One region of the Romboutsia sp. genome, then DNA from elsewhere that is predicted to be linked to it. Evidence: riboswitches for the same ligand, from Rfam matches in the RefSeq annotation. Region 1 holds a riboswitch; each other region holds the start of a gene.

The links. A riboswitch is a leader RNA that binds a small molecule or an ion and turns the genes downstream of it on or off. The one in region 1 is predicted to bind lysine.
Region 2: it holds a riboswitch for lysine, as region 1 does, so the genes downstream of both, nhaC (Na+/H+ antiporter NhaC) here and AC11VW_RS03195 (amino acid permease) in region 1, are expected to answer to the same signal.
Region 3: it holds a riboswitch for lysine, as region 1 does, so the genes downstream of both, AC11VW_RS07460 (aspartate-semialdehyde dehydrogenase) here and AC11VW_RS03195 (amino acid permease) in region 1, are expected to answer to the same signal.
Region 4: it holds a riboswitch for lysine, as region 1 does, so the genes downstream of both, AC11VW_RS10770 (aspartate kinase) here and AC11VW_RS03195 (amino acid permease) in region 1, are expected to answer to the same signal.

The regions. Positions count from the first base shown of each region.
Region 1 covers NZ_JBXKIW010000029.1:3,036-11,492, forward strand. The annotation lists gene AC11VW_RS03170 (aldolase catalytic domain-containing protein) at 1-1,335, shown strand, start outside; gene kdsB (3-deoxy-manno-octulosonate cytidylyltransferase) at 1,411-2,136, shown strand; gene AC11VW_RS03180 (HAD family hydrolase) at 2,150-2,779, shown strand; gene AC11VW_RS03185 (VanZ family protein) at 2,966-3,424, shown strand; gene AC11VW_RS03190 (DedA family protein) at 3,469-4,068, shown strand; gene AC11VW_RS03195 (amino acid permease) at 4,211-5,683, opposite strand; lysine riboswitch at 5,837-6,010, opposite strand; gene AC11VW_RS03200 (YmaF family protein) at 6,227-6,709, shown strand; gene AC11VW_RS03205 (acetate uptake transporter) at 6,886-7,497, opposite strand; gene AC11VW_RS03210 (hypothetical protein) at 8,081-8,457, shown strand, end outside.
Region 2 covers NZ_JBXKIW010000048.1:67,798-76,254, reverse strand. The annotation lists gene AC11VW_RS06840 (exonuclease domain-containing protein) at 1-1,184, shown strand, start outside; gene AC11VW_RS06835 (calcium/sodium antiporter) at 1,279-2,232, shown strand; gene nhaC (Na+/H+ antiporter NhaC) at 2,295-3,725, opposite strand; lysine riboswitch at 3,858-4,030, opposite strand; gene AC11VW_RS06825 (ribonuclease H1 domain-containing protein) at 4,217-4,825, shown strand; gene AC11VW_RS06820 (peroxiredoxin) at 4,868-6,661, opposite strand; gene AC11VW_RS06815 (hypothetical protein) at 6,911-7,171, shown strand; gene AC11VW_RS06810 (protein phosphatase 2C domain-containing protein) at 7,292-8,053, shown strand; gene AC11VW_RS06805 (UbiD family decarboxylase) at 8,265-8,457, shown strand, end outside.
Region 3 covers NZ_JBXKIW010000049.1:1,455-9,911, reverse strand. The annotation lists gene dapB (4-hydroxy-tetrahydrodipicolinate reductase) at 1-613, opposite strand, end outside; gene dapA (4-hydroxy-tetrahydrodipicolinate synthase) at 622-1,500, opposite strand; gene AC11VW_RS07460 (aspartate-semialdehyde dehydrogenase) at 1,653-2,651, opposite strand; lysine riboswitch at 2,913-3,083, opposite strand; gene AC11VW_RS07455 (amidohydrolase) at 3,282-4,400, shown strand; gene AC11VW_RS07450 (alpha/beta-type small acid-soluble spore protein) at 4,477-4,731, shown strand; gene AC11VW_RS07445 (class I SAM-dependent DNA methyltransferase) at 4,718-5,464, shown strand; gene hslO (Hsp33 family molecular chaperone HslO) at 5,488-6,363, shown strand; gene rpoN (RNA polymerase factor sigma-54) at 6,563-7,909, shown strand; gene AC11VW_RS07430 (sugar-binding transcriptional regulator) at 8,050-8,457, shown strand, end outside.
Region 4 covers NZ_JBXKIW010000070.1:4,547-13,003, forward strand. The annotation lists gene AC11VW_RS10745 (2-oxoacid:acceptor oxidoreductase subunit alpha) at 1-851, shown strand, start outside; gene AC11VW_RS10750 (2-oxoacid:ferredoxin oxidoreductase subunit beta) at 836-1,651, shown strand; gene AC11VW_RS10755 (2-oxoacid:acceptor oxidoreductase family protein) at 1,675-2,220, shown strand; gene AC11VW_RS10760 (MurR/RpiR family transcriptional regulator) at 2,232-3,104, shown strand; gene AC11VW_RS10765 (TDT family transporter) at 3,251-4,216, shown strand; lysine riboswitch at 4,398-4,568, shown strand; gene AC11VW_RS10770 (aspartate kinase) at 4,690-5,883, shown strand; purine riboswitch at 5,982-6,081, shown strand; gene add (adenosine deaminase) at 6,160-7,152, shown strand; gene AC11VW_RS10780 (sensor histidine kinase) at 7,297-8,457, shown strand, end outside.

The DNA.
Region 1 (8,457 bases):
GGTAATATAAAATTAGATGGTATAAGGTTAGTTTTTCATAAAAAAAATTGGAAACAAGCCATAAAAGATATAGAAATAATATGTAATAAAGGATATAAGGTATTTGTACAGCCGATGGTAATTTTAAATTATTCAGATGAGGAAATATTATCTTTGATTAAAGCTTGTAACGAGTTAAATATATATGCTTTTTATATAGTTGATAGCTTTGGAGCTATGAAAAATACAGAAATTATTAGAATTAGTCATATAATAAAACATAATTTACGAGAAAATATTAATATTGGATTCCATGGTCATAATAATTTGCAACTAGCTTATTCAAATGCAGTTGAATTTATAAATACTTGCAAAGACAGAAATATAATAATAGATTCTTCTATATTTGGTATGGGTAGAGGTGCTGGAAATTTACCTGCTGAGCTAATTTTAAATTACTTAAATTTGAATTATAAAGGTAAGTATTCTATAGAACCATTATTATATATCATCGATAGTTATATATCTAGGATATATAATAAAAAATACTGGGGATACTCTATGGCACATTATTTATCAGCTACTTATAATTGCCATCCAAATTATGCTACGTATTTAGTAGATAAAAAGACACTTACTATATCAGATATTGAAGAAATATTAAAATATTTAGAGTGTGATAAAAAAGTAGATTATGATAAAGAATATATTGAAAAATTGTATAGTGACTATAATTCTAAGATACTAGAAAGTAATAATGATTTAATTGATTTCAAAAAAAATATAGTAGATAAAGATATATACTTATTAGCACCAGGAAAAAGTCTTACGGAAAATTTACAAAAAATAAACAAAAATAATTCTATAGTAATAACAATAAACCATGTTTTGAATAAATTTGATTCAGATTATTCTTTTTTCAGTAATCAAAAAAGGTATATAGAATATAGAGATAAAGTTTTAAGTGAAGAAATTTCGGATGTTAAAAGAAAATTTATTTGTACGTCAAATGTCAAACATGAAGAACAAAAAAGTGATGTAATAGATATCAGCTATCATAACATATTAGGAAGTACTGTGGATGCTAGAGATAATTCTATGATAATGATTTTAAACTTATTGAAAATTTTAAATAAAAAAGAAGTATTTATTTTAGGCTTTGATGGTTTCTCAAAAGATTCTAGTTATTGTGAAGAATATCTGGAATATGAACTTAATGAATTACAAATGAATGCGAAAAATATAAATATAGAGAAAGAAATAGATATATTAAGTAAAGATTTAAATATTTATTTTGTTACAGATAGTATATATAATAAAAATTTAAGAGAAGTGGCAATAGCTGTATGTGAGTAGGTAGCGTAAAATTTCTATTTAAAACAATGAATACATTATGCAATTAATTACATTTTAAATAAAAAGGAGGATTTTATGAAGATTATAGGTGTTATTCCAGCTAGATATAAATCATCAAGATTCGAAGGTAAACCACTAGCTGATATAAATGGGAAGCCAATGATATGGTGGGTATATCAACAAGCAATTAAAGTTAAAGAACTTGATGAGGTATATGTAGCAACGGACGATAGTAGGATTGAAACGGTATGTAAAAAACTACAGATGAATGTTGTGATTACAAGTGATAAACATGCAACTGGAACGGATAGAGTTGGTGAAGTAGCTAGAAAAATAGATGCAGACGTATATATTAATATACAAGGTGATGAACCTACAATACAACCTCATGTTATAAGCGAGGCCATAAAGCCATTTTATGATAATGAAGATGAGATTTTTGTTACAAATATGATGACAGAAATAAAAAAGAATTATGAAATAGTAGATAATACAGTTCCAAAAGTGGTTGTAAATAAAGATGGATATGGTGTTTTTTTATCAAGACTTCCAATACCATACCCTAAAAATGAAGATACATTATATTATAAGCAGGTTTGTGTTTATGGATTTACACCAAAAGCACTAGAATTTTATTGTAATTCAGAACGTGGGTGTATAGAAAAAGTAGAAGATATAGAAATACTAAGATTTATAGAGACAGGATATAAAGTAAAGTTTATAAAAACGGATGAAGATACAATAGCGGTAGATACAAAACAGGACTTAGAAAGAGTTAAATTATTTATGAAAAATAAATAGAAAGGAAGTATATATGGGAATATTGATGGAGAAGAGTATTATAATTTTTGATTTTGATGGAGTCATTTTAGAATCTATGGATATTAGAGATTTAGGATTTAGAGAAATTTTTAATGAATATGATGAAAAAAAAGTAGAAAATTTAATAGAATATCATAGGATAAATGGAGGACTGTCAAGATTTCATAAAATAGAATATTTCTATACAAAAATTCTAAAAAAAAATATAAATGAATGTGAAATAAAAAAATATGCGGAAAAATTTTCGGAAATTATGAAAAGAGAGTTGGTAAATTCTAAATATCTTATAGGTGATTGTATTAATTTTATAAAAAATAATAGCGAAAATTATAGTATGCATATAGCATCGGGATCAGAAGAGATAGAATTAAAATATATATGTGATAAATTAGATATAAAAAAATATTTCAAATCAATACATGGATCACCAACACATAAAAATGATTTGGTAAGAAATATTATAAAGGACAATAATTATGATGATAAAAATATAGTTTTAATTGGAGATTCTATAAATGATTATGAAGCAGCTTTAAAAAATAATATAACATTTATAGCATATAATAATTCTAAATTAAAAAATATTGATAGCACTTATGTTGAATTATTGAGTCAGATATAAAAAAAGCCTCTTTATAAAAATTTAAAAATTTTTATAAAGAGGCTTTTTTTACGTTATATTGTAGAAAAATATGGTAAAATGTAATTTGGAAATTTAATAAATTATATTATTTTAAAATAATTACTTTAAGTACGACAGGAAATATAAAAATGACAATATAATTCAAGTAATATTAAGGAGTAAACAATGAAAAAGAAGATATATTTAGTTTTAAGTATATTATGGATGAGTATTATATTCTATTTATCAAATCAACCAGCTACAGTATCAACGTGTCAGTCAGGTGGAACTATAGAATTGTTAAGTAGTATACCACTTATAGGTAGTATAATAAATAGTATGATGAAAATAGGCATAGCACAATTTATAATTCGTAAATGTGCACATATGTTTTTATATTTTGTACTAGCTATACTTATATATATAACTATAAATAAAAATTCGGATGTGAAAACACATGTTACATCATTTGTATTGACTGCACTTTATGCGTGTACAGATGAATTTCATCAGTTATTTATAGAAGGAAGAAGTGGAGAGATAAGAGATGTAATGGTAGATTCTACTGGAGCATTGATAGGATTAATAATCATATTTTTATTAATGAAAATAAGTAAGCACTCAAAAGTAAGTGCTCAAAATTAAAGGATTAAAATACTATGATATTTTAACTAAAGGAGTAGACAAAAATGGAATTAAGCTCATTAATTGAAGAGTTTATAAGAAGTTATGGTCCTATTAGTATATTTTTAATAGTTGCACTAGAGTATGCAAATGTCCCTCTACCAAGTGAAGTTGTACTACCTTTGGTAGGAATATTGGCACTAGAGTTTGATATGAATTTGTTTGTGACTATATTAGTATCTATTTTAGGTGGAGTATTTGGTTCTATAATTAATTATTATGTAGGATATAAGTTTGGAAATCCCCTTTTATATTTTTTAAAATCTAAATATCCTAAAACTAAAAAAGCTATAAAACAGTCATATAGATGTATGACAAAATATGATAAAGCATCGGTTATGTTATCAAGACTTGTTCCAGTTGCAAGGACTTTTATATCTATAGTTGCAGGTGTTACCAGAATGAATGTAGTTTTGTTCACGTTATATTCTGCTATAGGTATAACAATATGGAATATTTTTCTTATAAGTATAGGATACATAGTTGGAAATAATATGAATTTGATAGCTGAAATTTTAGGAAATTACTCTATTATAATTACTATCATATTAGCTATAGTATGTTTTGTTATTTATATAAAAAAAAGAAAAGAAAAGAAGAGATAGATAGAAAAGAGCTAAATGTTTGATATGTGTGAAGTTATATAATAAAGAAGAGGTGGTTATAAGTACGATATATCCACCTAAGGTATTTAGCCACAAATCTATCTACAGTCTCTTTATAAGTTAACTATAGCATCTATTGCTATTAGCTTAACTCAAGTGTTTTTTCAGAAGCTCCTTTTAAATCATTTTGAGTATGATTATTATAAGTTAAATCAACTTCATCTAAAGGAATAACTTTAGTCTTATGCTTAACTTTATAACCTAAATATAAAACTAAAAATAAAGGAATACCTATATAAGAAGCTATTAAACCATTCCAATCAATACCTTTTGGTGTTATAAATGAATAACCTTGACCTATAATGATAATAATACACATTAAAAGTGCTAATATAGGTCCCAAAGGATACCATTTAGCCATATATTTTAAATCTTTTAAATCATTACCTTGATGTACATAAGCTTTTCTAAATCTATAATGGCACATTGCTATACCAACCCATGCTATAAATCCTGCAAGACCAGATGCAGCAACTAGCCAAACATAAACAGTACTTTCTGAAAATACTGCAGTTAAGAAACTTGCAGAAGCTACTAGTGTAGTTAAAATTAAAGCATTTACAGGAACTCCATTTTTATTAGTTTTAGAAAACACCTTAGGTGCAAGACCTTCTTGAGCCATTGAGTGAAGCATTCTAACTGATGCATACATACCACAGTTACCAGCAGATAATACAGAAGTTAATATAACTGCATTCATAAGTGACGCAGCTCCAGCTATTCCAGCTCTTTCAAAAACCATAGTAAAAGGACTTTCTGAAACACTTGCTTGTGTAAAAGGTATTATAGCACCTAAAACAATTATAGTTCCTAAATAGAATATTAATATTCTCCAAAATATTGAATTTACAGCTTTTGGTATAGTCTCTTCAGGATTTTCACTTTCACCAGCAGCAACTCCTATAAGTTCAGTACCTTGGAAAGAGAAACCTGCAACTAAGAAAATAGCAAACATTGATTTTATTCCACCGTGGAATGGTCCACCAGCTATATTATAATTTTGAAATCCTATTTTATTTCCACCCATTATTCCAAAAATCATTAATACACCTATTATTAAAAATATAATTACAGTCAATACCTTGATTCCTGCAAACCAATACTCAGATTCACCAAAGACTTTTGATGATAAAAGATTTAATCCAACAATTATTGTTAAAAATAATATGCTCCAATAAAATCCATTAATGTTAGGGAACCAATATTTCATAATCAAAGACCCAGCAACCATTTCAGCAGCTATTGTTATAGCCCAGTTATACCAGTAGTTCCATCCAAGTGCAAATCCAAGTGCAGGATCAATAAATTTAGTAGCATAAGAACTAAATGAACCAGATATAGGCATGTAAGTTGCCATTTCTCCTAGGCTAGTTATTAAAAAATAAACCATAAAACCTATTAAACTATAAGCTGCTAGAGCACCTCCAGGTCCAGCTTGATGAATTGTATTTCCCATTGCAAGGAATATACCAGTTCCTATAGAACCGCCTAAAGCTATCATGTTTAAATGTCTTGCACTCAAACCTCTTTTTAATTCGTTATTTTGTTCACTCATTTTAATTACCCTCCTTATGGGATTAAATTTCCATAAGTAAGTAACTAAGATAATACAGATATTTTTACAAATAAAAAATGCCATAGGAATATTCCCATGACATAAATACGAAAATTGCATATCAAAAAAGACATGAAAGTATCGTAAGTTTTCATTGAAAATAGCTCTCCACAAAAAAATTGTGACAGTCATATGTATATTATACATATGCCCAGCAAGTAGTGTTAAGGCAATTAACTACTCACTTCGGCGAAATTTCCTTTCATATTACTTCATCGAGCTTACCTCCATAATATTACTTTTAAATTTCGCGCCTCCATCTCAGTTATCTACTTTGTATTTGTATATAATTATAAACCAAATTATAAATAAGTCAATATATATATTTTAAAGTTCCTACATTTTTATTTATTATTTAAAATCATATAAAACGTATTACAAAATTCTACAAAATAGGAACTTATTTGATATTTATTCGTACTATATATTAAGAAATTCATTATAGGAATTTCTTAATATATAATACAATGGAGAGATGCAAAAATGAGTTGTCAAAATAATAAGTGCCAAAGAGATTATTCAAATAACTATTTTAAATGTCATAAAGAAGATGAATGTAATAAATGTCATAAAAAGGATGAATGTTTTAAATGTCGTAGAGAAGATGGTGGAGAAATGCATGTTCATGAATACTCAGAAAGTGTTAAACTAGCGGAAGAAGAAGATGACAGACATAACCATCGTGGTGCAGGAGTTACAGGTGAACCTATACTAATAAACAATGGAACAAACCATGTTCACAAGATTAAGGATAATACAGATTTCTTTGATCATTTCCATCTAATATGCGTTACAACTGGTCCTATGATTAGGATACTCGATGAGAATGGTATAGATACTGGTAAACATGTCCATCTAGTAAAGGGAAATACTACTATTTTTGATGAACATTGTCATCCATTCCTTTTCACTACTCAAATTCAAGCACCTTTATTACCTTTACAAGATTGTCCTACTAGAGGGTAATTAAATTTACTAAGGACCATGATAATAAATTTCATGGTCTTTTTTGCATATATAAAAAAACGTACTGATAAATTCAGTACGTTTTTATTTTTAAATTTAGATATATTGAAATTAATTATATAATTTAAGAATTTAGTTATAAATATACTTTAAAATATTCTTAAACAAGAGAATAATTATTTTTTAAATATGCCAAATGGCTTTCCAACTGGTAAAAATACTCTTCCAAAGTGAGGATTTAATACAGCAGCAGCAGAACCATAGAATGATGCTATTGATACTAATAATTCAGAATACGCTGCAAATTGATGACTAGCATGTTCTGCTATACCAAATGTAGTCAATGTTAACCCTATGAATAAACAATCTATAAGTACAAATATTATAAATAATACCTTATGAGTTTCCATTGCTCCTATAGTCATAAATAATGAGAATATTAAGTACCCTAAGAAAGCAAATCCTAATTGTTTAACATCAGCAGCTGCTGCCATTTCAGGACCAAATACTCCATTTTGTATTAACCATGTAAATCCAACTGCATACCAGAAAAATGCAAAACCACCAAAAGCAGTAGCTCCAAATGTATTGTTGTGTTTGAAGTCATTTATACAGGCAAATAATTGAGCAGTAGCTCCTAAAAATATTGCCCATGGTAAAATTAATGATACCCCTGAAGTTAATCCTAATTTTTGAGATGATGCAACTAATGTGATCATTGCTAGTCCAAAAAGTCCTAATGCTGAAGGGTCAGCTGTTACAACTTTTACTTTTGTTTCATTTGTCATTGTTAATCCTCCTATAAGTCTAAATACTACATAAAAAATTTTATGTATACAAAATACTTATTTATATTATCACAAGTTTCATTATAAGTATATAAAAAAAATCTATAAATAAATAAGATTATTATAATCTCCTTGTAGTAAATATAAAAAAGAAAACATATTATAATAGTGCTAATTATAATAGTGGTAAAAATATCTATTATGAAGGTTTTTTAAAATGTCTAAAAAGTACAATAAATATAGTAAAGAATTAAAATTAAAGGCTGTAGATGTGTGTATTAATAATAGTATGAGCGAAATCTAAAACACAGTTCAAAGGTGCGGATTAAAAAGGTATTAATGAAGTTAATATTAATTTGTTACCTAAGGAATATGGGATTAGTGTTACTCAGGTTAGGAATGTAGTTAGGGGTATGTGATCGTCTTTACCATTAAAATATATGAAAAGGTAGTAGTATAAAATAATAAAAAATATAAATAAACAGAAAAAATTACAAAATTCGACAATTAAGAAGTGTATAATATAATTTAGAATGTATTAAATATAAATTAGATAAAAAAATATATAAAGAGGAGAAAAAATATGTCATTTTTTAACAATATAAAGGTTATGAAAGATTCTATATCAAAAACGGCAAGTAATATAACTAGTAATATCGCAACGACTAGTATGGAGCAATCAAATTTATCTAGAATAAATAAAGAAATAGATACACTTAACTCAGAGATAGATTCAGCATGCACTCAAATTGGGAGAAAATTTCTTGAGTATGTAATAGAGACAAAGGAAATGCCAGGGATAGATGTAACAGATGTACTAAATGTATTAGATCCAAAAATGTCTAGGAAAGCTGAGTTAGAAAAAGAGATAATAGAAATACAAAAAAGATTAAAAGACCAAATGAAAATACAAGAAAAATCAAGATTTGAAGATGAATATAGAAGAGAAAAAGAAAAATT
Region 2 (8,457 bases), on a different contig from region 1:
ATAGAAATTTAGATGATGATAGTATAGATAAAGAATCAGATGTATATAAATTTGGGAAAGCAAGAATAAAAGAACTAGAAGATATAAAAATAACATTTGAACTATTTATGGAATACAGCAAAGATGATGATTTTGCAAGAATAGTAGAAATAGACAAAGACTATACAAATTTTGAGATTAGAGTAGTTCCATTAAAGCTAGCAGAATTATTTGAAGAAAATATACTAGCTCAAGTAGAAAGTGCGATATTTTTATCAGCTACCTTAAGCGTAGAAAATAGTATGGATTATTTTAAAAAAACATTAGGTATAAATAGAGTAGATAATATAGAAAAGATAATAGAACCTTTATATGATTATAAAAATAGAGTTTCTATAATTGGATTAAATGATTTATGTAATTATAGCAATAACGAGTTTCCTAAAGAAATGAGTAGTGCTATAGGGAATATATCTCAAATAACCCAGGGACATTTACTATCTTTATTTAATAGTAAAGATAGATTAGAGAAGACCTATGAAAATCTTATAGATGATTTACATAGGAAAAATACAGAAGTCTATATGAATAAAAAAGGTATTAAATACTTAAAAGACATAAATAAAAAGTGTGTTGTATTAGGGTCAAAAGGATGCTTTGAAGGAGTAGACGTACCTGGAGATGGATTGATTTGTGTTACTTTAGATAAAATACCAAATTTAAATCCTAAAGACCCATTATATTCAACTATAATGAAAAAATATAATTTACCTTATCATGTTATAAATTACCCACAAATGGCTATAAAAGTTAAACAAGCTATGGGAAGACTTTTAAGAAGTAAATATGATTATGGTTGCTTTATAATTTTTAATACAGGGACTAATTTATATACACTAAAAAAACTAGAAAGAGATTTACATGGATGTAGGATAAATCTTATGAGTAAAGATAAAATACAAGATTATATGAATAGCCATTTATATATGTGTAGAAAAAATGTAATGAATGAAGCTTTGATAGATATTATAAAATTATTGAAGTACAGCGAAAATATGAATATGAAAAATATAGAAAATTTTATGAATGAAGAAATGAAAAATAGATATATAAAAAGTAATGTTGTTTATTTAGAAAATGAAGTCTTAAAAATAAGGTATTTTAATCAAAGTTATTTAATACCTAAAGAAAGACTTAGACATTGATATATGTATATTTTGAATAAGATTTACATATTTTATAAAGAATAACTATATAAATACTTAAATAAAAACGAAAAGAATAAGAAAGGTGGTTTATATGAGTTATATATTACTGATAATAGGTTTTTTACTTCTTATAAAAGGAGCAGATACGTTTGTAGTAGGTTCTTCATCTATAGCTAGGATTTTCAAAGTTCCTACATTAATAATAGGCTTGACTATAGTAGCATTTGGAACTAGTGCTCCAGAAGCAGCAGTTAGTATAACTGCTGCATTAAAAGGAAATAATGACATGGCAATTGCCAACATAGTAGGATCGAATATATTTAATTTATTAGGAGTTCTTGGAATCGCAGCGATGATAAATCCGATAAAAGTACAAAAAAGTACTATAATAAAAGAGTTTCCATTTGCGACATTAGCAGTGGTAGTTTTAATGATATTATCACATGACATAAAATTTCAGGGATATAATGAGAATTTATTAACTAGAGCAGATGGTCTTATGTTATTAGCTTTATTTGGTATATTTATGTACTATTTAATTGAAATGGCCATTACATCTAAAGAAGAAATGAATATAGAGCAAGCAAAAGAAGATATTTCTATGGGTAAAAGTATTCTAATGAGTGCATTGGGAATTGTAGGTATTCTTATAGGTGGTCAAATAGTAGTAGATTCTGCTAGTAATATAGCTATAGCATGGGGGATGAGTGAAAATTTAATAGGTCTTACTATAGTTGCAATTGGAACTTCTTTACCTGAGTTTGTAACTAGCGTAGTTGCGGCTAGAAAAGGAGAAAGTGATATTGCTATAGGGAATGTAGTTGGTTCAAATATATTTAATATACTATTTATATTAGGTTTATCATCAACAGTAAGCAATATACAAGTTCATTCTATTGTATTTACAGATATGCTTATTATGATAATTGTAACTGTACTAACTTATATACTTGCTACCACAAAGAAAAGTATCAATAAAGTAGAAGGTTTGTTTCTTGTATTAATTTACATTGCATATATGGTATTTATAATAATGAGACAATAAAGTATAATTTCCTTAGAATTAAAAAATAGCGTTGTTATTATTAAACAACGCTATTACATTTATTAAGAAGCAATTTCTAATCTTTCTTTTTCTTCATCAGAAAGTTTTGCAATTGTTATTCCTGTTGCACCATAGAATAATGAAATTAAAGGGCAAAGTAAGTTTAAGAATGCAAATGGTAAAAATGCAAATGATCCAACTCCAAGAGTAGCTGACATATAAGCTCCACAAGTATTCCAAGGAATAAGAGCAGAAGTTACTGTACCACTGTCCTCTAAAGCCCTAGATAAATTTTTAGGAGATAAACCTTGCTTTATAAAGGCATCTTTATACATACTTCCTGGTATAACGATAGCTAAATATTGATCAGCAACAGCTAAATTAGTTCCTATACAAGTGAATATTGTTGCAGCGATTAAACCAAAAGTTCCTTTAGCAACGCTTAAAATAGATTTTGCTAAGGTTTCTAACATTCCAGTTTTTTCTAATATACCTCCAACAGTTAAAGCACAAAGCATTAAAGAAACTGTTCCTAACATGCTATCTAGACCACCACGAGTAAGAAGTTCATCAACAAAGTCCATTCCTGTAGATGAAACATATCCACTCTTAGCAACTACAAATACATCGGCTATAGAAGCGCCTTGGAACACTACAGAAACTATAGCACCCAGTATAACTCCAGCTATAAGACCAGGTATTGCTGGAACTTTAAATATTACCATTACTATAACAGATACAGGAACTAGAAGTAGTAATGGAGACAAAGTAGTATAATTATTAACTAAAGTATTTTGTATTTGGCTTATTTGAGAGGTATCGATTTGGCTACCCGCATATTTCATACCAATTATCCCATACAGCACAAGTGATATTAAAAGCGCGGGTATAGTTGTATATAACATATGATTAATATGTTCAAATAAAGTAGTCCCAGCCATGGCAGGAGCTAAATTTGTTGTATCTGATAATGGAGACATTTTATCTCCAAAATAAGCACCAGATATAATAGCCCCTGCTATTATAGGAGTAGGTATACCAAGAGCACTACCTATACCAAGTAAGGCAATACCGATTGTTCCGGCAGTTGTCCAAGATGAACCAGTTGAAATAGAAACAATTGAACATATAATTGTAGTTGCTACTAAAAATATACCAGGAGATAAAACATTAAGTCCCCAATATATCATAGATGGAACTATACCTCCAAGAATCCAAGTACCTATTAACATACCAACTACTAAAAGAATAAGTATTGCTTGCATAGTGGTATTTATTGTGGATAAAATTCCATCTTCTAATTCTTTCCAAGTGAATCCTAATCTAAATACAGCAACACATGCTGCAAAAATCGCTCCTGCTACAAGCGGAACATGAGCCGATATTTCATAATCTTTTAAAACTACTAAACATGTTACTAAAACTGCAACTAAAAACCCTATACATAAAATTGCATCTAATAAAGTTGCTTGTTTTTTACTTTTTGTTGTCATTGTTGTCATAAAAATCCTCCTATAATTTATGTCGAATATAGTGCTAAGGAGAAATTGAAGATTAAAAAAAGTCTAGGGTAAGAAGTTACCCTAGACTTAAGCATTCAATTTAAAAATTGAATAAAAACTTAATCTAAAGATAGTACTCCACATATTTATGTGACAGTGTCATATATATTTTATATGACCCCAATATATAAGTTTAAAGCATCACTTATACATTTCGGCATAGTTACCTTTCATTTTGTTTCTTCGTGCTTAACTCCACAAAATTACTTATTAACAATGCGACCTCTACCATTAGTTATATCCGATATTTTATTTATTAAATAAATCATACTCTATATTTAAAAAATAATCAAGAAATAAATGGTTTGAAATCGAAAAACACTACATTTAATAGAATATTGTAAAATCAAATAAACCTTTTAAAATCAATGCTTTTAGGATAAAATATTTATTATGTTAATTGGAAAAATAATTGTAAGGAAGTGATCTATTTGAGTAAGAAAAAATTTTATGCTGTAAGAAAAGGAAAAAAAATAGGAATATATAATACTTGGAATGAATGTAAGGAACAAGTCAATGGATTTTCGGGAGCCGAATATAAAAGCTTCACAACTTTAGATGAAGCAAAAGAGTATGTAGAAGGCATAAAAGTTATAGAGTTTAAAAACTTAGAAAGTTCTGTAGAAGCATATGTAGATGGAAGTTATGAACATTGTATTAGAGCTTTTGGATCAGGGGTAGTTATATTAAAAAATAATATTGTTGAAAAAACATATAGTATAAAAGGACAAGATGAATCACTTGTAAGTATGAGAAATGTAGCAGGAGAAATTGAAGCTGCAAAAATTGCAATGGCATATTGCATAAGTAATGAAATAGAAAATTTAACACTATACTTTGATTATGAAGGAATTGAAAAGTGGTGCATGGGGATATGGAAGGCCAACAAAGAAGGAACAATAGCATATAAGAAATTTTATGATAGTATAAAAGATAAATTAAATGTGAAATTTGTTAAAGTAAAAGCTCATAGTGGTGATAAATATAATGAAGAAGCTGATAAATTAGCAAAAGCAGCTATAGGAATTTAAAAGTCTTGCAATAAATTGCAAGACTTTTAAATATTGTAAAAATTAAAATTCTACCAAATCTCCATAGATACCTTTTAATTCTTCTTTAAATAATACAGGGTCATTTATACTATCATTCATAGCTTTAACTAATATATTTGCTTGGTCATAAGTTGATGTCCAAGAGAATATTCCTCCTAAGCAATTTTTCAGTACATATTGACCTTTTAAATATATAGAAAGAGGATCATCATATGACATGGCAAACTGACCTTCTTTTACAAGATAAGGAACCTGAGCTTTTTCGTCAAAAACGTATTCATATCCATTTTTATTTATATAATTTTCTCTAAGTTGGTCATAAGATTTAGTGATTGTAGCTCCAAGTCTTCCGTAAAAAGGAATACCTAATAAAATTTTTGAAACAGGCATTCCAGCTGTTTCTAAATTTTTAATCCAAAGATCTACACTATATCCAGGTAAAGAAGATTCAGAATCATAAAAATTTGCTTGATGTTTTTTACCTGATTCGCCAGTTTCACCAGCAGTAAAGTCATAGCTCATAAGATTAAAATAATCTATAATAGGAGCTATTTTATTTATTTCAGCACTCTTATTTATATATGCTTTATCGCCGGTAGCAGCAACACTTAACCATTTATCATTACCAATAACATCTCTTATAGCAGTGAGAAGTAGTGTAAAGTTTTCTTTATCTTCAGGTCTAGATTTTATACCAGCTGCACTAACAGCAGGATATTCCCAGTCTATATCTACGCCGTCTAATTTATATTGATTTATTAACTTGTTAACTTGTCTAGCAAAATTGTATCTAGAAGCTGGAGTTAAAGCTGCATCAGAAAAACCATCTGCTCCCCACCCACCTATAGCAGCTATTACTTTTAAGTCTGGTTTTTCAGTTTTTAGATTTAGCAATTGATTTAAATACTTAGGTGTAGGAACGTACAATGTACCGTCAGGATTTATTTCTACAAATGCATAAATAACAGCATCTAAAAATGTAGAGTCAACATTTCTTGGATTACCTAAGACATACTCCATAACTATTGGAGCTACATCAGGACAATATGAAATATCAACAGGTTGACTTTTTATATTTGTTATTTGAGGTCGAGAATAATTTTTGCTTTTTTTAGAGGATTTAGATTTATAAGCAATGCAGTCTATACAATTATTATCATTAGAAATTTCTAAATTTTTATCAGGAACAAAACAAAGATACCAATCTACGCATGTACAGTTTTTATCACAGTTCTTAACTCTACTTTTTAATTCTTTGTAAGTTTTAGGATAAGGTAGTATAACTGGCATTCCAGGGAACCAGTTAGCTGGTGTTACAACGTTATCTCTATCACTTGTTTGTAGAGCTTCTATAATTCTTAGTATTTCAGGAATATTTCTACCTGTAGTTAGAGGGTAGTAAAGTATAGTTCTTAGAATTTGTTTATCATCGATTATAAATACAGATCTAATTGTTGAAGTATTGCTCATAGGTTCTGAAATCATTCCATATAATCTAGCAATTGTCATATCTCTATCTTCTATAATAGGGAAAGGTATTTCAACTCCAGTAAGAGAAAAAATATTATAAACCCAAGCTAAATGGGAGCTATTGCTATCAATGCTAAGCCCAATTAATTCTGCATTCCTTTTTTGAAACTCCGGATAGTATTTAGCAAAACACAAAAATTCTGTTGTGCAAACTGGTGTAAAATCACCAGGATGAGAAAATAGAACAACCCATTTACCAGTATAGTCAGATAGTTCAATAGGTCCAAATGTTGTATTAGCCTTAAAATTAGGAGTTTTTGATCCTAAACTTGGCAGACATGGCATATATATCACCCCTTAATTTAATAAAATATTACCTATTCTTATTGTATTAAATTATGGTGACTAATGTTACGTAGAATAAAATAACATTTTAGTAGTAATTCCAACAAAAAATATCAATATTAATTGCTATTTTTCATTATATTTGTTATAGTTAAGTAAGGAATTAAATGTAAAGATTTGTTATTATATGGGGTGAAAAAATTGAAGAAAGTCCTAAGAAAGTTGAAAAATATCTTAAGGGTGTTAATTATGTCGAGTGTGATCTGCTTATTGTTAACGTTCACATTAATAATAGTAAATGCTGTGATGGGAGTATTTATCGGATTAAATTATTATTTAATGATATTTACAGGATTAACTGTAGGTTTAACATTTGGATTAGTATTATTTAATTATAAAAAAATATTCTTTAGTAAAAAGAAAATACAAAAAAGTAAAAGTTCGGTACCTAGTAAGGTTAAAAGAGACAACTGCAGAGAAGTTGCTCAGACTAAAAGAAAAATATCATAATACATATAAAAGTACTTTTAACTTAAAACACAGTGATAACTGTGTTTTTTTTGTTATAAATTTCTATTATTTATAATAGAAAATAAGTAGAAATAAATTATGGAGGAGGAAATATTATTTATGGATCACAAAATATTTCAAAGTAGTGTAGTTGGGTATAAAAATATCTTGAAAAATTTCAATTCTCAAGATTATTTAGATTATAAAATCTTAGATAGAGCGATAATATGTACAGTTGCAGATGGTCATAGTGGTAAATTTTTCAAATATAGTGATACTGGCTCTAAATTAGCTTGTCATAGTGCAATAGAAATACTTGAGGAGTTGATAGATATACCTAAAGAGAATATATTAGAACAATTACAAACTGAGACTATACAAAAAAAAATATATGAAAGATGGATGTATTTAGTAGATGAAAATTATAAAGTAAGTAATCCAGTAGTTTTTAAAACCGAATACTTGAAGTATTCAACTACATTAATTTCAACTTTAATAACTGAAAAATTTAGATTATATTTAAAAATAGGAGATGGAAATGTAGTAAGTGAAGATGATGGGACTTTCAAAAAAATCATAAATACAAAAAACAAAACTATTGTAGATTCGCTTGGTAGATACGATTCATATCAAAATATTATGTATCATATAGAGGATATAAGTGAGTCAAAGGTAAATACCATAATTTTATTTACAGATGGGTATGAAAATAGCTTTAAGGATGATGAAAAATTATATAAAAGTCTAGATACTACTATTAAAAATTATAATAGAAGCGTATTTTCCAGAAGAATATTAAAAAAAGGATATAAAGAATATTTAAATCAATTAAGCCAATCTACTAGTTATGATGATATAAGTATTATATTTATTATGATGTAAATTTAAAAAACATTATTTCGCCTTAAGGTAATTAATAGTTTTATACTATCATTATCAAAATACCATAAAAAAACAAACGAAATTTTCTTAAATTTATTGAGGAAAAGGAATGAGTGTCATTGGATTATATGGTTAATAATGTATATATATGATATAATATAAAGAAGTTTATAGTATAAATAAATTACTAAAATTAAGGAAGGGAAAGATAATGAATTTTAAGGAATCCTTTGATAAATGTGTAGATTTTATAGATATACATAAAAAAATTATAATAGGGGCTTCATTATCAATGCTAGGATTAATAATCTTAATGATTATATTTTTAGTAAGTAGTGATGAATTTAGTATAGAAAAAGAATCTAATACATTATTTAAAAATATAGAACAACGTAAATATTCTA
Region 3 (8,457 bases), on a different contig from region 1:
CTGCATATATAACATCGTGCTCTCCAACTATAGTTCCGCCTCTTACAGCGTGTATACCGACTTCGTTTTTATTTCTTTTAGCTTCACGGCCATATCTACCATAATTATATTCAATAGTAGGTAAGACTTCTTTCACGGCATTAGCTATCATAATAGCAGTACCGCTTGGAGCATCAACTTTTTTATTATGATGCTTTTCTATAACTTCAATATCAAAGTCATTTAACATCTTAGTAGCTTCTTTAACTAATCTTAATAAAACATTAACTCCTAAAGACATATTAGAAGAATGGAATATAGGTATAATTTTAGAAGCTTCTTTTATTTTATTTAATTCATCTTCATTATAACCTGTAGTAGCAATTACTAAAGGTGTTTTATTTTTAAGGGCAAAAGACAATACATCAGATAAAGTAGAGTGATGTGAAAAATCTATTATTACATCAGCACTTTCTGATATATCCTTCATTTTAGAGTATAATTTAAATGAAGTATCTTCAGTTGGGTTTAGAGAAGCCCCGCAAACTAATTCTAATTGTTCATCTTCTTGAACGCATCTAGTTAAAACTTTTCCCATTTTACCTAGACATCCATTTACTATAACTTTTAGCATAATCCCTCCTATAATTTTAATCCTCTATTAACTAATTCTTGTTTTAATACTTCTAAGTTGTTCTGATCCATTTCTGCAAGAGGAAGTCTAAGATTTCCAACTTTAAATCCTAATAAATTCATTGCAGTTTTTACTGGAATTGGATTTACTTCTATAAATAAAGCATCTATTAATGGTTTCATGCCAAGTTGTAATTCTCTAGCTCCTTGTATATCACCATCAAAAAACTTTTGAACTAAGTCATGAGTTTCTTTAGGGCATACATTAGCAAGAACTGATATAACTCCGTGACCACCAACTGATAATAATTGAAGTATAGAATCATCATTTCCAGAATATATAGCAAAACCTTCTGGAACTAATCTAGCTACTTCTGCAACTTGAGCTAAATCACCACTAGCTTCCTTAACAGCTACTATATTATCTATCTTAGCAAGTTCAGCAATCATGCTAGGTTTTAAATTCATAGAAGTTCTTCCAGGAACATTGTAAAGTATTATAGGTAATTCAACACTTTTAGCTATTGTTTCAAAGTGAAGTTTAAGACCTCTTTGATTAGCCTTATTGTAATAAGGAGTTATAACTAGTAACCCATCCGCACCTAGTCTTTCAGCTTCTTGGCTTAAATGAACAGAGTGCATAGTATTATTTGAACCAGTACCTGCTATAACAGGTATTCTTTTATTAACTTTATCTACAACATATTTAATAACAGCAAATTGTTCATCATCACTCATAGTAGTAGCTTCTCCTGTAGTACCACAAACAACTAATGCATCAGTATTATTTTCAATATGGTATTCAACTAATTTTCCCAATGTTTCAAAATCAACACCTGTCTCAGTAAACGGTGTAACTAAAGCAACTGCAGAACCTTTAAATATCATATACAAAACCCCTCTTATATAAAAATTTACCTGTATAGGTATCTTATGATTTTATTGTATTCTTATTAAAAAACATTATTACTATGACCATAGATAAGTTGATAGACAATAATATGTAAAATTTTACTAAATTATAGTCTATTAGTCTCAGATTATACTAAATTATAAGATAGTAATAATTCTGCTATTTGGACTGCATTAGTAGCAGCGCCCTTTCTAACATTATCAGCTACAACCCACATGTTAATACCATTATCTACACTAAAATCTCTTCTAATTCTTCCAACAAAAACTTCATCTTTTCCAGTACAATCAATAGCAGTAGGGTATTCATTGTCGCTAGGATTATCAATAACTACAACTCCAGACATTTCTTCAAGAGTTTTAACTAAGCTAGATAACTCGAAAGTTTCTTCAAATTCAATATTTATAGACTCACTATGACAATTTCTAACAGGTACCCTTACTGTAGTAGCTGTAATTTTCATATCGTAGTTATTAAGTATTTTCATAGTTTCATTTATCATTTTTAATTCTTCCTTTGTATAACCATTATCAGTAAATGAATCTATATGAGGTAGACAATTATAAGCTATTGAATGAGGATAGAATTTATTAGTTTCACCTATGATACCACCTTCTAAATCTTTTATTCCTTTAACACCTGAGCCAGAAACAGCTTGATAAGTAGAATAAACAACTCTTTTTATTTTATATTTATCATCAAGAGGTTTAAGTGGAACCATTGCTTGTATAGTTGAGCAGTTTGGATTAGCTATTATACCTTTATGATTTCTAACAGCATCAGGATTAACCTCTGGAACTACTAATGGAACTTCAGGGTCCATTCTCCAATGACTAGAGTTATCTACAACTATAACTCCTTTAGATGCAGCTATAGGAGCAAATTTTGCACTTATTTCTCCTCCAGCTGAGAATAAAGCTATTTGTATATCTCTATCAAATACATCTTCTTTTAATTCTTCAACTATATAATTTTGTCCGTTGAAAGCAACACTAGAACCTGCTGATTTAGCTGAAGAAAATAAGTATAAATTATCTATAGGAAATTGTCTTTCTTCTAATACCTTTAAAAAAGTTGTTCCAACCATGCCAGTAGCACCAACTATAGCTACATTTATTTTTTTCATAAAAAATACCCCCTAAATTAAATTTTTATATACTTGAAGCAATACAATTTAATTGTTTTAATAAACCATAAGTAATTTGTTGTCACTTATTTAAACAAAAGACTTAGAATACATGTCAATTGATTAAAGTGAGATACAAGGGTGAAGCTAATTTTATATAAATAGCTTCATTGGTATATATTATATTCCCAAAATATTAAAAAAATGCAAAAAAACGTGCAAAGGTATACTTTACACGTTTAATTTACGATACATCAAAGTAAACCTTGGAGCTCACCACTTAGCTAATAAGTGACAGTCTTACATATATTTTATGTAAGCCCAGAATATACCTTTGCAAAATATAATCTTCGGCCATAATTCCTTTTTCCAATAATCTACACTTGCCAGCTCCTATTGGATACTAATAATTACAGCGCCTCTACCTTAGGTTAGAAACTATTAAATTTTATTAACACTTATGATAGTATAAATAGAAATAAAAATCAACAATATTTTTTGAATTTATAATTATTAAAATGAATTTATATAAAATATAAAACTTTTTCTTGAAATAATATAGTAAATAGATACAATAGAAATAATATATTTAATACTATAGAAGTTATAAAATTAAGGAGGCTTTAGTTGATGGAGAATATTTCAAGTTTAAAAGATAGAATCTTTAATCATAGAAAATATTTAAATTGTATTGCAGAAAGAGGCAGAGAAGAATTTAAAACTTCAAAATATATAAGAGACTATTTAGATAAAATAGGTGTAGAATATGACACATATATAGGAACAGCTACAACTGGAATTATAAAAGGAAAAATAGGAAATAAGACGATTGCATTTAGAGCAGATATAGATGGATTAACAACAGAAGATGGTGTAAAACATTTATGTGGACATGACGGTCACACTAGCATATTACTAGGTTTAATTGAATTTATAAATAAAAATCAAGAAAATTTAAATGATAATATAGTATTTATATTCCAACCAGCAGAAGAAGGGCCAGGGGGAGCAAAGGATTTAATAGAAGAAGGTATTATAGATAATTATAAGATAGATGAAATTTATGGTCTTCACATATATCCAGAAATAGAAAAAGGATGTATAGGTATAAGAGAAGGATACTTTATGGCTCAAGTAGGTGATTTTGATATAGATATAGTTGCTAAAAGTGGTCATGGAGCTATGCCTCAAAATGGTATAGATGGAGTTGTTATAGCAGCGAATCTTATTAATAGCCTTCAAACAGTAGTGTCTAGAAATGTAAGCCCTATTGATAGTGCAGTGTTAAGTATAGGACTTATAAATGGTGGTACTAAGAGAAATATAATTGCTGAAAATATAAATTTACAAGGGACTGTAAGAACCTTTAATCCTAAGGTATATGTTAGTATGAAAGATAGAATAAAAGAGATATGTAAGGGAATAGAGTTGTCTTATAACTGTAAAATAAATGTTGAGATAAGAGATGATTATCCATCAGTGAACAATGATAAAAATTTATGTGAAAAATTTGTAGAAGCCGTAGGAAATAATAGCGTTATAGTATTAGATCCGCTTATGATATCTGAAGATTTTTCTTATTATCAAATGGAAGTTCCAGGATTATTTTTTATGTTAGGTTCAAGGGATGAAAAAAAGGGATTTGTTAGTGGACTTCATAGTATGAACTTTAATTTTGACAAGGAAATTTTAATTAATGGATTAGAGATTTACATTAAATTATTACAATATAAAAAATCAATAAATTAAAAAAGTGTACCCCTTTAAATACTTGTATAAAATTTGTTTATATGACAAAAATACAAGATGTAAAGGGGTGTTTTTTATGAATAATGAACTTATAAATAAACCAGGTAAAAAAAGTAAGAGCAATAGTAAAAAGAGTAAAATATTGACAGATAATGATATAATGAAATATGAGATAGCATCAGAACTGGGTCTATTAGATAAGGTTAGTGAGCAAGGATGGGCAGGACTTACAGCAAAAGAAGCTGGAAGAATTGGCGGTATGGTTACATCACGAAAAAAACAAAAGAAGAAAATGACGGAGGAGACAAATAAAGACAATGGATCAATATAGAGATTTTGCATTCATTTATGATGAACTTATGAATGAAGTTGATTATGATGGATGGGTTAAATATATAGAAGATATAATAAAAAATGAAAATGTAAAAGTACAAAACATACTAGAATTAGCTTGTGGAACAGGTAATTTAACTATACCACTTACTAAGAAAAATTATGATATAGCAGGTATTGATATATCAGAAGAAATGCTTACTGTAGCTAGAGAAAAAGCTGAAAAAGAAGGCGTGGAGTTAGTTTTACTTCAACAGGATATATCAGAACTAGATTTTGATGTAACAAATCTAGATTGTGTATTATGTGCTTGTGATGGGTTTAACTATATAACTTATGATGATGATTTAGAAAATGTATTTACGAAGAGTTATGAATTGTTAAAAGAAGATGGAATATTTATATTTGATATAAGTTCATACTATAAGTTATCATCTATACTTGGAAACAATATGTATGGAGAGAATAGAGAAAATATAGCTTATATGTGGCAAAACTATTTTGATGATGAAGAAAATCTAGTAGAAATGGAATTAGCATTCTTTATAAAGGATGAAGACGGAAAGTTTACAAGATTTGAGGAAGTACATCAACAAAGAGCATACACAGAAGAAGAAATATTAGACATGCTAAAATCGTCAGGGTTTAGCAAGATAAAAACTTATGGGGACTTTAAGTTTGAAAGCCCAAAAGAAGATAGTCAAAGAATATTTTTTGTATGTAAAAAATAGATTTAGTTAATGGAGGAATATTAATGACGGATTATGTAATAAGAGCAATGGCAGGACAAGGAGAAGTAAGAGCTTTCGTAGCAACTACTACAAATATGGTAGAAGAAGCAAGAAAGTTACATGAGACTACAAAGGTAGCAACTGCAGCATTTGGTAGAACATTAACGGCTACGTCTATGATGGGCTTAATGATGAAAAATGATGGAGATAAATTAACAGTTATAATAAAAGGTGGCGGACCAATAGGAACTATACTTGCTACATCTAATGCCAAAGGTATAGTAAAGGGGTACGTAGAAAATCCAAATGTAGAAGTACCTGATTATGAAAATGGAAAGCTAAATGTAGCTGCTGCAGTAGGAAATGATGGTGTTGTCAGGGTAACTAAAGACTTAGGTCTTAGAGAACCTTACAATGGAGCATATCCACTAGTGAGTGGAGAAATAGCGCAAGACTTAACTCACTACTTTGCACTATCAGAGCAAACTCCATCTGTAGTAGCACTAGGAGTTCTTACTACAGGCGTAAAAGTAGAACATGCTGGAGGACTAATAGTTCAATTAATGCCAGATGCTACAGAAGAAACAATATCTAAATTAGAAAAAAATGTAGCTAAATTAACATCTATAACAAATATGATGAGTGATGGAAAAACTCCAGAAGATATACTAAACATAGTACTTGAAGGGCTAAATCCTAAAATATTAGATAAAATAGAAGTTGGATTTGAGTGCGAATGTTCAAAGGAAAGAGTACAAAAAGTATTAGTAGCTATAGGAAAAAAAGAATTAGCTTCAATAATAGAAGAAGATAAAGAAGCTGAAATCGGATGTCAATTCTGTAATTCAAAGTACAAATATAATGAGAAAGAACTTTTAGAGATATTAGAAGATATGTAGTACCTAACCCCTTTCATACAAGATATATGGTAAAATATACTTGTACATAAGGGGTTTTTTAATTTTTTTATGTATATATATATTCTAAAAAATAAATAACTTTACAAGTAACGATATAGTGAATGTGTAAAAACTTAATTAGAACATATATATTTAGATAGAGTAAATTTTAAATATTGAGAATAATGAGGTGGACGTTATGAATTTTAATCATAGTTTAGAATTAACACAATCTCAAAAGTTAGTAATGACAACTGCATTAAAACAATCTTTGACTATATTAAATATGAGCAAGTTAGAGGTAGAAGAGGAAATAAAAAAAGAGTCAGAAGAAAATCCATTACTAGAAGTAGAGAGAACTAGTGAAATAAATTGGGAAGAATATATAAAAGATATTGAAAAGTCAATTAAAATAGACAGAAATGAAATTAATTATAATCCAGATAATAATATAGATTTAGAGAATATGATTAAATATTCATCAAATATATATGAACATTTATACCTTCAAATAAGCTTATATAAGCTAAGCAATGAAGACATGAAGGTTTGCAAGTATATTATAGATAGTTTAGATGAAGATGGATATTTAAGAAGTGATGAAAATGAAATAATTTATACATTAAGAATAGACAAGGATACATTTGAAGATTGTTTATTAAACATTCAACAATTAGAGCCAAGTGGGGTTGGCGCTAGAGATTTATCTGAATGTTTAATAATCCAAATGGAAAATCTTGGGTTACATAATGAGATACTACAAGAGATAGTTTCTAAAGATTTAAATTTAATAGCTAGTAATAAGTATAAAGAAATAAGTAAAAAATATAATATGTCGTTACAAAAATGTGTAAATTTAATTAGTATAATTAAAACACTAGATCCAAAACCAGGTAGATCGTGTTGTATAGAAAAAAGCGTTTATGTACAACCAGACGTAATAGTGGAAAAAATTGATGATGAATTTGTTGTTTATAGTAATACAAAAGATATGTGTAAAATAAAAATCAATAATTTCTATAAGGAAATTTTAAAAAATTCAGAATCTGATGATGACGCAAAAGATTTTATAAAAGAAAAATTAAACTCAGCTACTGGATTAATTAAAAATATAGAAAGTAGAAAAACTACTGTACTAAGAATTGCAGAAGAAATTATAAAATTACAAGAAGAATTTTTTAAAAAAGGAGCTAAATACATAAGACCAATGAGAATGAAAGATATTGCTGAAAAATTAGATTTTCATGAATCTACAATTAGTAGAGGTGTAAATGGAAAGTATATGCTAACTCCATTTGGTATGTTTGAATTTAGATATTTCTTTAGCAGTTCTCTTGATACTAAAGATGAGATGTGTGCATCTAGTACTAGTATAAAAAAAATTATACAGGATAAAATAAAAAAGGAAAATAAAAAGACCCCATTAAGCGATGACCAAATAGCTAAATGTTTAAAAGAAGATGGAGTAAATGTTGCCAGGAGAACGATTGCGAAATATAGGGAGGAATTAGGAATATTATCGTCTAGTAAGAGAAAACAATATTAATACATAAAAAAACATAAAAATATTATAAAAAGTATTGAAATATCGTTCCATTTCATTTAGAATAAAAGTATCTTGTGGGACTAAAATAAATATGAGGGACAATAAAAGTCCCGAGTTAAGCATCTAATAAGGAGCATGATATGAAAAACTTATTAAAAATTCAACAAAAATTAATTCCACAAGTTATAGAGCTTATGGAAAGAAGATATTCTATTTTAAGACAAATTTCTTTGAGTGAACCAATTGGTCGAAGAACATTATCAAATGTTTTAGGAATCAGTGAAAGAGTAGTAAGGTCAGAAACGGAATTTCTAAAAGAACAAGGTCTTATAGATGTAGCAGTATCTGGAATGACCATGGCTCAAGAAGGTATAGAACTTTTAGAGGAACTTAAAGATATGATGAATGACATCATGGGATTATCAACGTTACAAGAAAAGGTAAAGGAAAAACTTGGAATAAAAAAGGTTTTACTAGTACCTGGTAGCTATGACGGCAATCCGAGTTTAATAAAAGATGTAGCAAGGCTTGGAGCAGAGTATTTCTTA
Region 4 (8,457 bases), on a different contig from region 1:
GTGTAATAGTTAATGTACAAAGATGTGGACCTAGCACAGGACTACCTACAAGCCCATCACAAGGAGATTTAATGCAATCAAAATGGGGAACGCATGGAGATCATCCAACGATTGTATTATCACCGTCTACTGTAGAAGAAACATTCCAATTAACAGTAAAAGCATTTAACTTTGCAGAAAAATATAGAACACCTGTAATACTTTTACTAGATGAAGTAGTAGGTCACTTAAGAGAAAAAATTAGAATACCTGAAGTAGGAGAATTAGAAGTTGTAAATAGAAAAAAGCCAACATGTAGCAAGGAAGAATATAAGGCTTATGAATGTTGTTCTGATTTTGTTTCACCAATGGCAAGTATTGGTGAAGGATATAGATATAATGTGACAGGTCTTATGCATGATGAAACAGGATTTCCAACTAATAGTACATCTGAAACAGATAAACTAATGAATAGATTATTTGAAAAAGTAGAATCCAATCTAGATGATATATTAATTTATGAAAGCTATGAGGTTGAAGATGCAGATATTTTATTTGTATCATTTGGAAGTATGTGCCGTTCCTGTAAGGATGCAATAAAAGTTTTAAGACAAGAAAATATAAAAGCTGGACTATTTAGTGTGAAAACAGTGTGGCCATTTCCAGAGGAAAAATTAAAAGAAATAAGTAAGAATGTAAATAAAGTATTTGTTGTAGAAATGAATAAAGGTCAAATGATATTAGAGGTACAAAGAGTTTTAGGAAAAGATAAAGATATAATTGGAATAAATAAAATAAATGGTGAAGTTATAACTCCGGCTGAAATAATAGATACTATTAAGGAGGAAAATTTAAAATGCCTAGTGAAGTAATAAAAAATAATTTAAGAACAGATAGACTTCCTCATATATGGTGTCCAGGTTGTGGTCACGGCATACTTATGAGAGCTATAGCCACGGCAATAGAAGACTTAGGATTAGATAAAGATAAAGTTTGTATTGTATCAGGAATAGGTTGTTCATCAAGAGCCGCTGGATATATGGACTTTAATACTATACACACAACTCATGGAAGAGCCTTAGCATTTGCAACCGGAATAAAGCTTGCCAATCCAGAGCTCCATGTAATAGTAATAAGTGGAGATGGAGATGCAACAGCTATAGGAGGAAATCATTTTATACATGCATGTAGAAGAAACATAGATATTACTACAATAGTTTTTAACAATAACATATACGGTATGACAGGGGGACAATATTCACCAACAACACCAACTGGAGATTTGGCAACTACTTCTCCCTTTGGAAATATAGATAAGCCATTTGACATATGTGAATTAGCATGTGGAGCAGGAGCAACATTTGTGGCTCGTGGTACGGTATATCACGTTCCAAGTACTATACAATACATAAAAAAAGGACTAATGCATAAAGGATTTTCAGTAGTAGAAGGGCTTAGCATATGCCCAACATATTATGGAAGAAAAAATAAAAAAGGTTCAGCTGTGACATTAATGAATGAATTAAGAGATAGAAGTGTTGATATAAATAAGAGAGACAAACTTGACAAAGAAGATGTTGAGGGTAAGATACATATAGGGATATTTAAAGACACAATTAAACCCGAATACACAGATGAATATAAAAAAGTATTAGATAAGTTTAATAAATAAATAGCTTAAGGAGATAAAAAAATATGAAAATAGGAGTAAGACTTAGTGGTTCAGGTGGTCAGGGTCTAATACTTGCAGGAATAATATTAGCAGAAGGCGCTATAAGCTCAAACTTAAATGCAGTTCAGACACAATCATACGGACCAGAAGCTAGAGGTGGAGCTAGTAAATCTGAAGTAATAATAAGTGATAGTGATATAAATTTCCCTAAAATTGCAAAACCTAATATATTACTATCTTTAACACAAAAATCTTTAAATGAGTATTTAAAAGATATAGAGAATAGTGGTATAATAATAGTAGATAGTTCAATAGAAGTAGAATGCACAAAAAATGTAAAAATTTACAAGCTTGCTATAATGGATTCTTCAAAAGAAGTTATAGGCAGTAAAGTAGCAGCAAACATGGTAGCACTGGGGGTAATTAGTCAGGTAATAGAAAATGTAGATATAGAAAATATAAAAAAGTCAATAATAAAAAGAGTTCCTAAAGGAACTGAGAATTTAAATATAGCAGCATTTGAAAAAGGAATTGAACTTTTCAGTAAGAATATGGATGGAAACAACTAAAGGAGATACATATGGACGATACTAAAGATTTAAGGGACAGTAAAAAGTTAATAACAGATATCCAAGCTCAATACCCAAGATTTAGTAAGGGACAAAAGTTAATAGCACAATACATTTTAGCAAATTATGATAAAGTTGCATTTATGACTGCATGTAAATTAGGAGATACTGTAGGAGTTAGTGAATCAACAGTTGTTAGATTTGCAAATGCACTAGGGTATTCAGGATATCCAAAATTACAAGCAGCACTTCAAGAATTAATAAAAAATAAATTAACAACAGTACAAAGAGTAGAAATGGCAAAAGAGTATCTTGATGATAGTACTATACTTAATAAAGTATTAAAAAGTGATAGTGATAACATAAAAGGTACTTTAGAAGAAATTGATAAAAAAGCTTTTGAAGATTCTGCAAACAAGTTACTAAAGGCAAGAAAAATATATATACTAGGTATGAGAAGCTCTTTCACAATAGCTCAATACTTAGGATTCTATTTAGATATAATACTTGATAATGTCCACATAATTAGAATGGATATGGGAGATGCATTTGAACAAGTAGTCAGAATTAATGAAGACGATGTTTTAGTAGCAATAAGTTTCCCAAGATACTCTAAAAAATCATATCAAATAGTAAGCTATGCTAAAGAAAAAGGAGCTCATATAATATCTTTAACAGATAGTTTGTTTTCACCAGTAGCATCAATTGCAGATAATACTCTTTTAGTAAAAAGTAATATGGCATCTTTTGTTGATTCATTAGTTCCAGCTTTAAGTATAGTTAATGCACTTATAGTATCTGTAGGTATGAAAGAAAAAGATGATATAAAAGAATACTTTGATGACTTAGAACAAATATGGGATAGATATTCTGTATATGAATAAAATATAAAATAACAAAAATGAAAAGTTATAGAAATTAGTGCAAAAAGAAAACTAATTCTATAACTTTTTTATATTTACATACAAACATAATATTATTATAATATTGTATACAAGATTTAAAATATATAAACAGGTAGGACGAAAAAATGAAAAGACTTCAAGGTCAAATCACAAAAGAAAAAATAGGAAATATACCAGTAGCTATAACAGGGATATCATTAGGTTTTATAACCTTAGGTGGAGTATGGTCAAGCCTAGGAGCAACATCTATAAGGGTGTTTGCATCTATATTTACACTTATAGCAATAATTATTATGTTTTCCAAAATAATACTTCACCCTAAGAAAGTATATGAAGAAATGAAACATTGTGTAATAGGAAGTTTTTATCCAACTATGGCAATGTCACTCATAGTTTTTTCAACGTTCGTATACGATATAATAAATCCAACATTAGGTAGAGGAATTTGGTTGTTTGGAATAATACTCTACATTATACTTTCGATAATATTTATAGTAACTAGGGTGAAAAACTTCAAGCTAGAAGAAATGGTACCAAGTTGGTTTGTTCCAACGGTTGGAATTGGAGTCGCAGCAGTAACTAGTGGATCTATGAATTTTCCCGATTTATCTAAAAATATGTTTTATTATTCATTTATTGTTTATATAATAATGTTAATTGTAATGATATATAGAATGTTAGCTGTAGAAAAAATACCAGAAAATAAAAAAATTACTGTTGCAATAATGGCAGCACCCGCAAGCTTATGTTTAGCAGGATTATTTCCAGTATTTAATGAACCGCCAACTATATTTATATATGTACTAGTACCACTATCACTTTTGTCAACATTATATGTATATATATTAATACCAAAGCTTATAAAAGTCCCTTTTCATCCGGGGTTAGCACCACTTACATTTCCATTAGCACTAGGTACCTTAGCAATGCAAAGATATTATAAATATCTTGTGAATATAAATTTAAATTTATCGAATTTAGTCAATCAAATATTTTATATAGAACTATTTATAGCAACTATTGTAATTGGGTATATAGTATACAAATTATTAGAAGTACTATTTATAGCTTTATTAAAAAATACGAATTAATTAAATAAGCATTAAATAAAGGGATCGTTATTCACGACCACTAACTAATTTATAATAACATAAAACTATTACTATGTATGTATAGATGTCAATATAAATAAAATAAAATAATAAGTAAATAAAAAAAAGTTGAAAAATTCTAAAAAATGTGGTAAAACTATATTAATAATATAAATAATGAACCTAGGGTAGAGGTGCTGTAATTATAAGTACTCAATAATAGCTGGCGAGCAATGACGATTGAGGAAAGGAATTATAGCCGAAGGAAGTTTATTGGCAAATAAATTTTCTGGCTTTGCATATAATATATGCAAAGTTGTCACTTATTCTTAAGTGGGGAGCTACAAGGTTTACTTTGAGTGTAAAAATGTCCAAAGTATTCCTTTGGGCATTTTTTTATATTTTTATGAAATTATATTTCAAATGTGGGTTAACCACTTGATCGAATCGAATTTTTAATGGAGGGATAAAATATGGATGTAGTAGTTCAAAAATATGGAGGAAGTTCTGTTAGTTGTACTGACAAAATAAAATCAATTGCTAAAAATATAATACAAAGAAAGAAACAAAATTCTAAAATCGTGGTAGTAGTATCAGCTATGGGTGACACTACAGATAGTTATATAAAACTAGCAAGTGATATAACAAAAAAGCCAAGCAAAAGAGAATTAGACGTATTAATGTCAACAGGAGAGATGATATCAGCATCACTTCTAGCTATGGCTCTTAATTCATTAGGTTGTGAGTCTATAAGCTATAGTGCATATCAATTAGAAATAAACACTAGTGGTTTTCATGGGAAATCACAAATTGATGATATAGACGTTAGCAAAATAGAAAAAAGTTTAGACGAAGGGAAAGTTGTAATAGTAACAGGATTTCAAGGTGTAAATGATAAGGGGGATATAACGACTCTTGGTAGAGGGGGGTCAGATACATCTGCTGTAGCTTTAGCTATAAAGTTAAATGGTAAATGTGAAATTTATACTGATGTAGATGGTATTTATTCTACAGACCCTAGAAAATATAAAGATGCAAAAAAACTAGAAGAAATAGAATATGAAGAAATGTTAGAATTAGCAAGCTCAGGGGCACAAGTAATGCACTCAAGAAGTATAGAACTTGCTCAAAAATATGGAATAGAAATTTATGTTGGACTTTCATGTGGACAAGAAAGAGGAACTTATATAAGGGGAGGAAAAGAAGTGAAATTAGAGAATAAAATAATAACAGGCTTAGCTACTAGTGATGAGGATACATCTATAACTATAAAAGACTTTAACTCAAATGATATGGCTAAACTATTTGAGGATATTGCAAATAAGGGAATAAGCGTAGATATGATAAGTCAAACTGCACCAGTTGATGAAAGAATAGGTTTATCTTTCACAATACCTAAAGAAGAACTAAATGAATGTAGAGTTGTAGTATCTAAGTATGCAAGTGATGAAGAAGTGATTATAGATGATAATATTACAAAGTTTTCTTTAGTAGGTCTTGGAATGAAAAATACTCATGGTGTAGCCTCTAGGGTATTTAAGATATTTAATGAAAATAATATAGGAATAAAGCTTATAACTACATCTGAAATAAGAATAACATGTGCTATAGATAGTAAGGACAAGCAAGTTGCAATAGATAAAATAGCTAGAGGATTTGATTTATAATAAAAAATATAAAAAACTTAACTTACAGCCAAGGTTAAATAATAGAAATTAAATATATTTATCTAAAGTATATTGACAACATTAAAAAAAGATAATAAAATAGTCAGAAATAAATCTTTCGTATAACCCCAATAATATGGTTTGGGGGTTTCTACCAAGAACCAATAATTCTTGCTTACGAAGAAGTTATGTATATTTATTATGCAAAACTTCTTTGTAAGCAGGATTTTTTTTATACAAAAAATAAAAACTATAATATATAAAAAGGAGAAGATTATGACTAAAAATTTACCAAAAATAGAATTACATTGCCATTTAGATGGAAGCGTTAGAGCAAATACAATAATAGATATAGCAAAAAGAGAAAATGTAAAGTTACCTTCATATGAAGAAAAAGAAATAAAAAATCTTGTTCAAGTACCGTCAGATTGTACTTCACTTAATGAATACTTAACAAAGTTTTACTTACCGAATAAAGTAATGCAAAGTAAAGAAAGTTTAGAAAGAATTACATTTGAATTACTAGAAGATGCAGCAAAGGAAAATGTTAAATATATAGAAGTAAGGTTTGCGCCACTTCTTCATATACAAAAAGGATTAAGTGTTAAAGAGATAATAGAAAGTGCAATATGTGGCATTAAAAAAGCAGAGAAGATGTATGAAATAAAGGGGAATTTAATATTATCTTGTATGAGAATTATGAGTGTAGAAGAGGGGTTATTAGTTGTTAAAGAAGGAAAAGAATTTTTAAACAAGGGTGTTGTAGGTATAGATTTATGTGGACCTGAAGTAGAAGGGTTTGCTAAGGAATTTAAACCTGTAATAGATGAAGCTAGAAAATATGGTTATAGAGTGACTATACATGCAGGAGAAGCTGCTAGTGGTCAAAATGTAATTGATGCTATAAATTTATTAGGTGCAGAAAGAATTGGCCATGGTGTAAAAATAAAAGATATGAAAGAAGCATATGATTTAGTAAAAAATAAAAAAGTTGTTCTTGAAATGTGCCCAACAAGTAATATTCAAACTAAGGCTATAAATGATTTTAATAAACATCCTTTATTTGAATTTTATAAAGATAATATAAATGTAACTTTTAACACAGACAATAGAACTGTATCTAATATAGATTTGACTAATGAAATAGATTTAATATTTAATAATTTTGAAATGAATAAAAATGATTATAAAGTTATTTATTTAAATACTATAGAAGCCACTTTTGCAGATGACGAAACTAAAAAATATTTAAAAAAATTTATACTATAAGCTAATATGCTATACAAAATCCACAAACTAATTATTACAAATATTACCATATTATTCGTAAATATGATATATTGTATATATCCAGATAGTATAGCAACATAAGTAAATATATAAGGGATAACTTATTGGAGGAGTATTAGTTTTATGGGAAAGTGTAAATTTAAACATGGGGTTATGATATTGATATTTTGCTTCTTAATTTCATTTAATGTAGCAAATGCAAAAGAAAATGGAAATAGTAAAAATGTCCTTTTTATAAGTTCGTATAATCCTAACTATATAACATTTAATGACCAAATAGAAGGAATTAAAGAAGAAATGGGAAAAAATGTTATTATGCAAATAGAATACATGGATTTTAGAGTATTCTCAGATGAAGAAAGTGAACATGATTTTTATACATTGCTGAAAAATAAAATAAATAATTATAAAAAATTTGATGCAATAATTTTAGCGGATGATTCAGCCTTAGATTTTGGTATAAAATATAGAGAAGATTTATTTGAAAATATACCAATGGTATTTTTAGGGGTCAGTGATTTTGATAAAATTAATAAAGCTATAAAATTAGATGAAGTATATGGAGTAGTAGAAGAACTTTCTATAGATAAAAATTTAGAACTTATAAGTAAATTTCATAGTGGTAAAAATATTATAGCTTTAACTGATGAATCAACTTATAACTCACCAGAGATAAAAACATTTTATAGTTTATCATCTAAGTATAAAAATCTTAATTTTAAATATTTATCATCGTATAATATGAGTACAGAAGAATTTAAAAATACATTAAATAAATTAGGTAATGAGGATATTTTATTAGTAGTATATGCATATCGCAATAAGTCGGGTGATGCTATGACTATTGAAGAAAGAGCAAATTTCATATTACAAAATACAAATGTTCCTTCGTACTGTTCATATGATTTTGCACTGTACAATAAACTTTCAATAAGCGAAAAATTTATTGGAGGTAAAGTTATCGTTCATAATGAACAAGGCAAAAAAGCCGGTAAAATAGTAAATGATATATTAAATAATAAAGTACCAACAAAGAGAATTATTAATAAAGAAGATGTAAATAAATATATATTTAATTACAAGGAATTAAAAAAATATAATATAAGAAAAAAAGATTTACCACAAAACGCTGAGATAATAAATGACCCTATAGATACTATTTTAGAATATAAAAATATTATTTTTACTGTAGCAATAGTATTAATAAGTTTAATAATAGTTATTATAGCTTTTATACTATATACAATTAAAAAATTACACTATGAAAAAGAATTACTTAAAGCA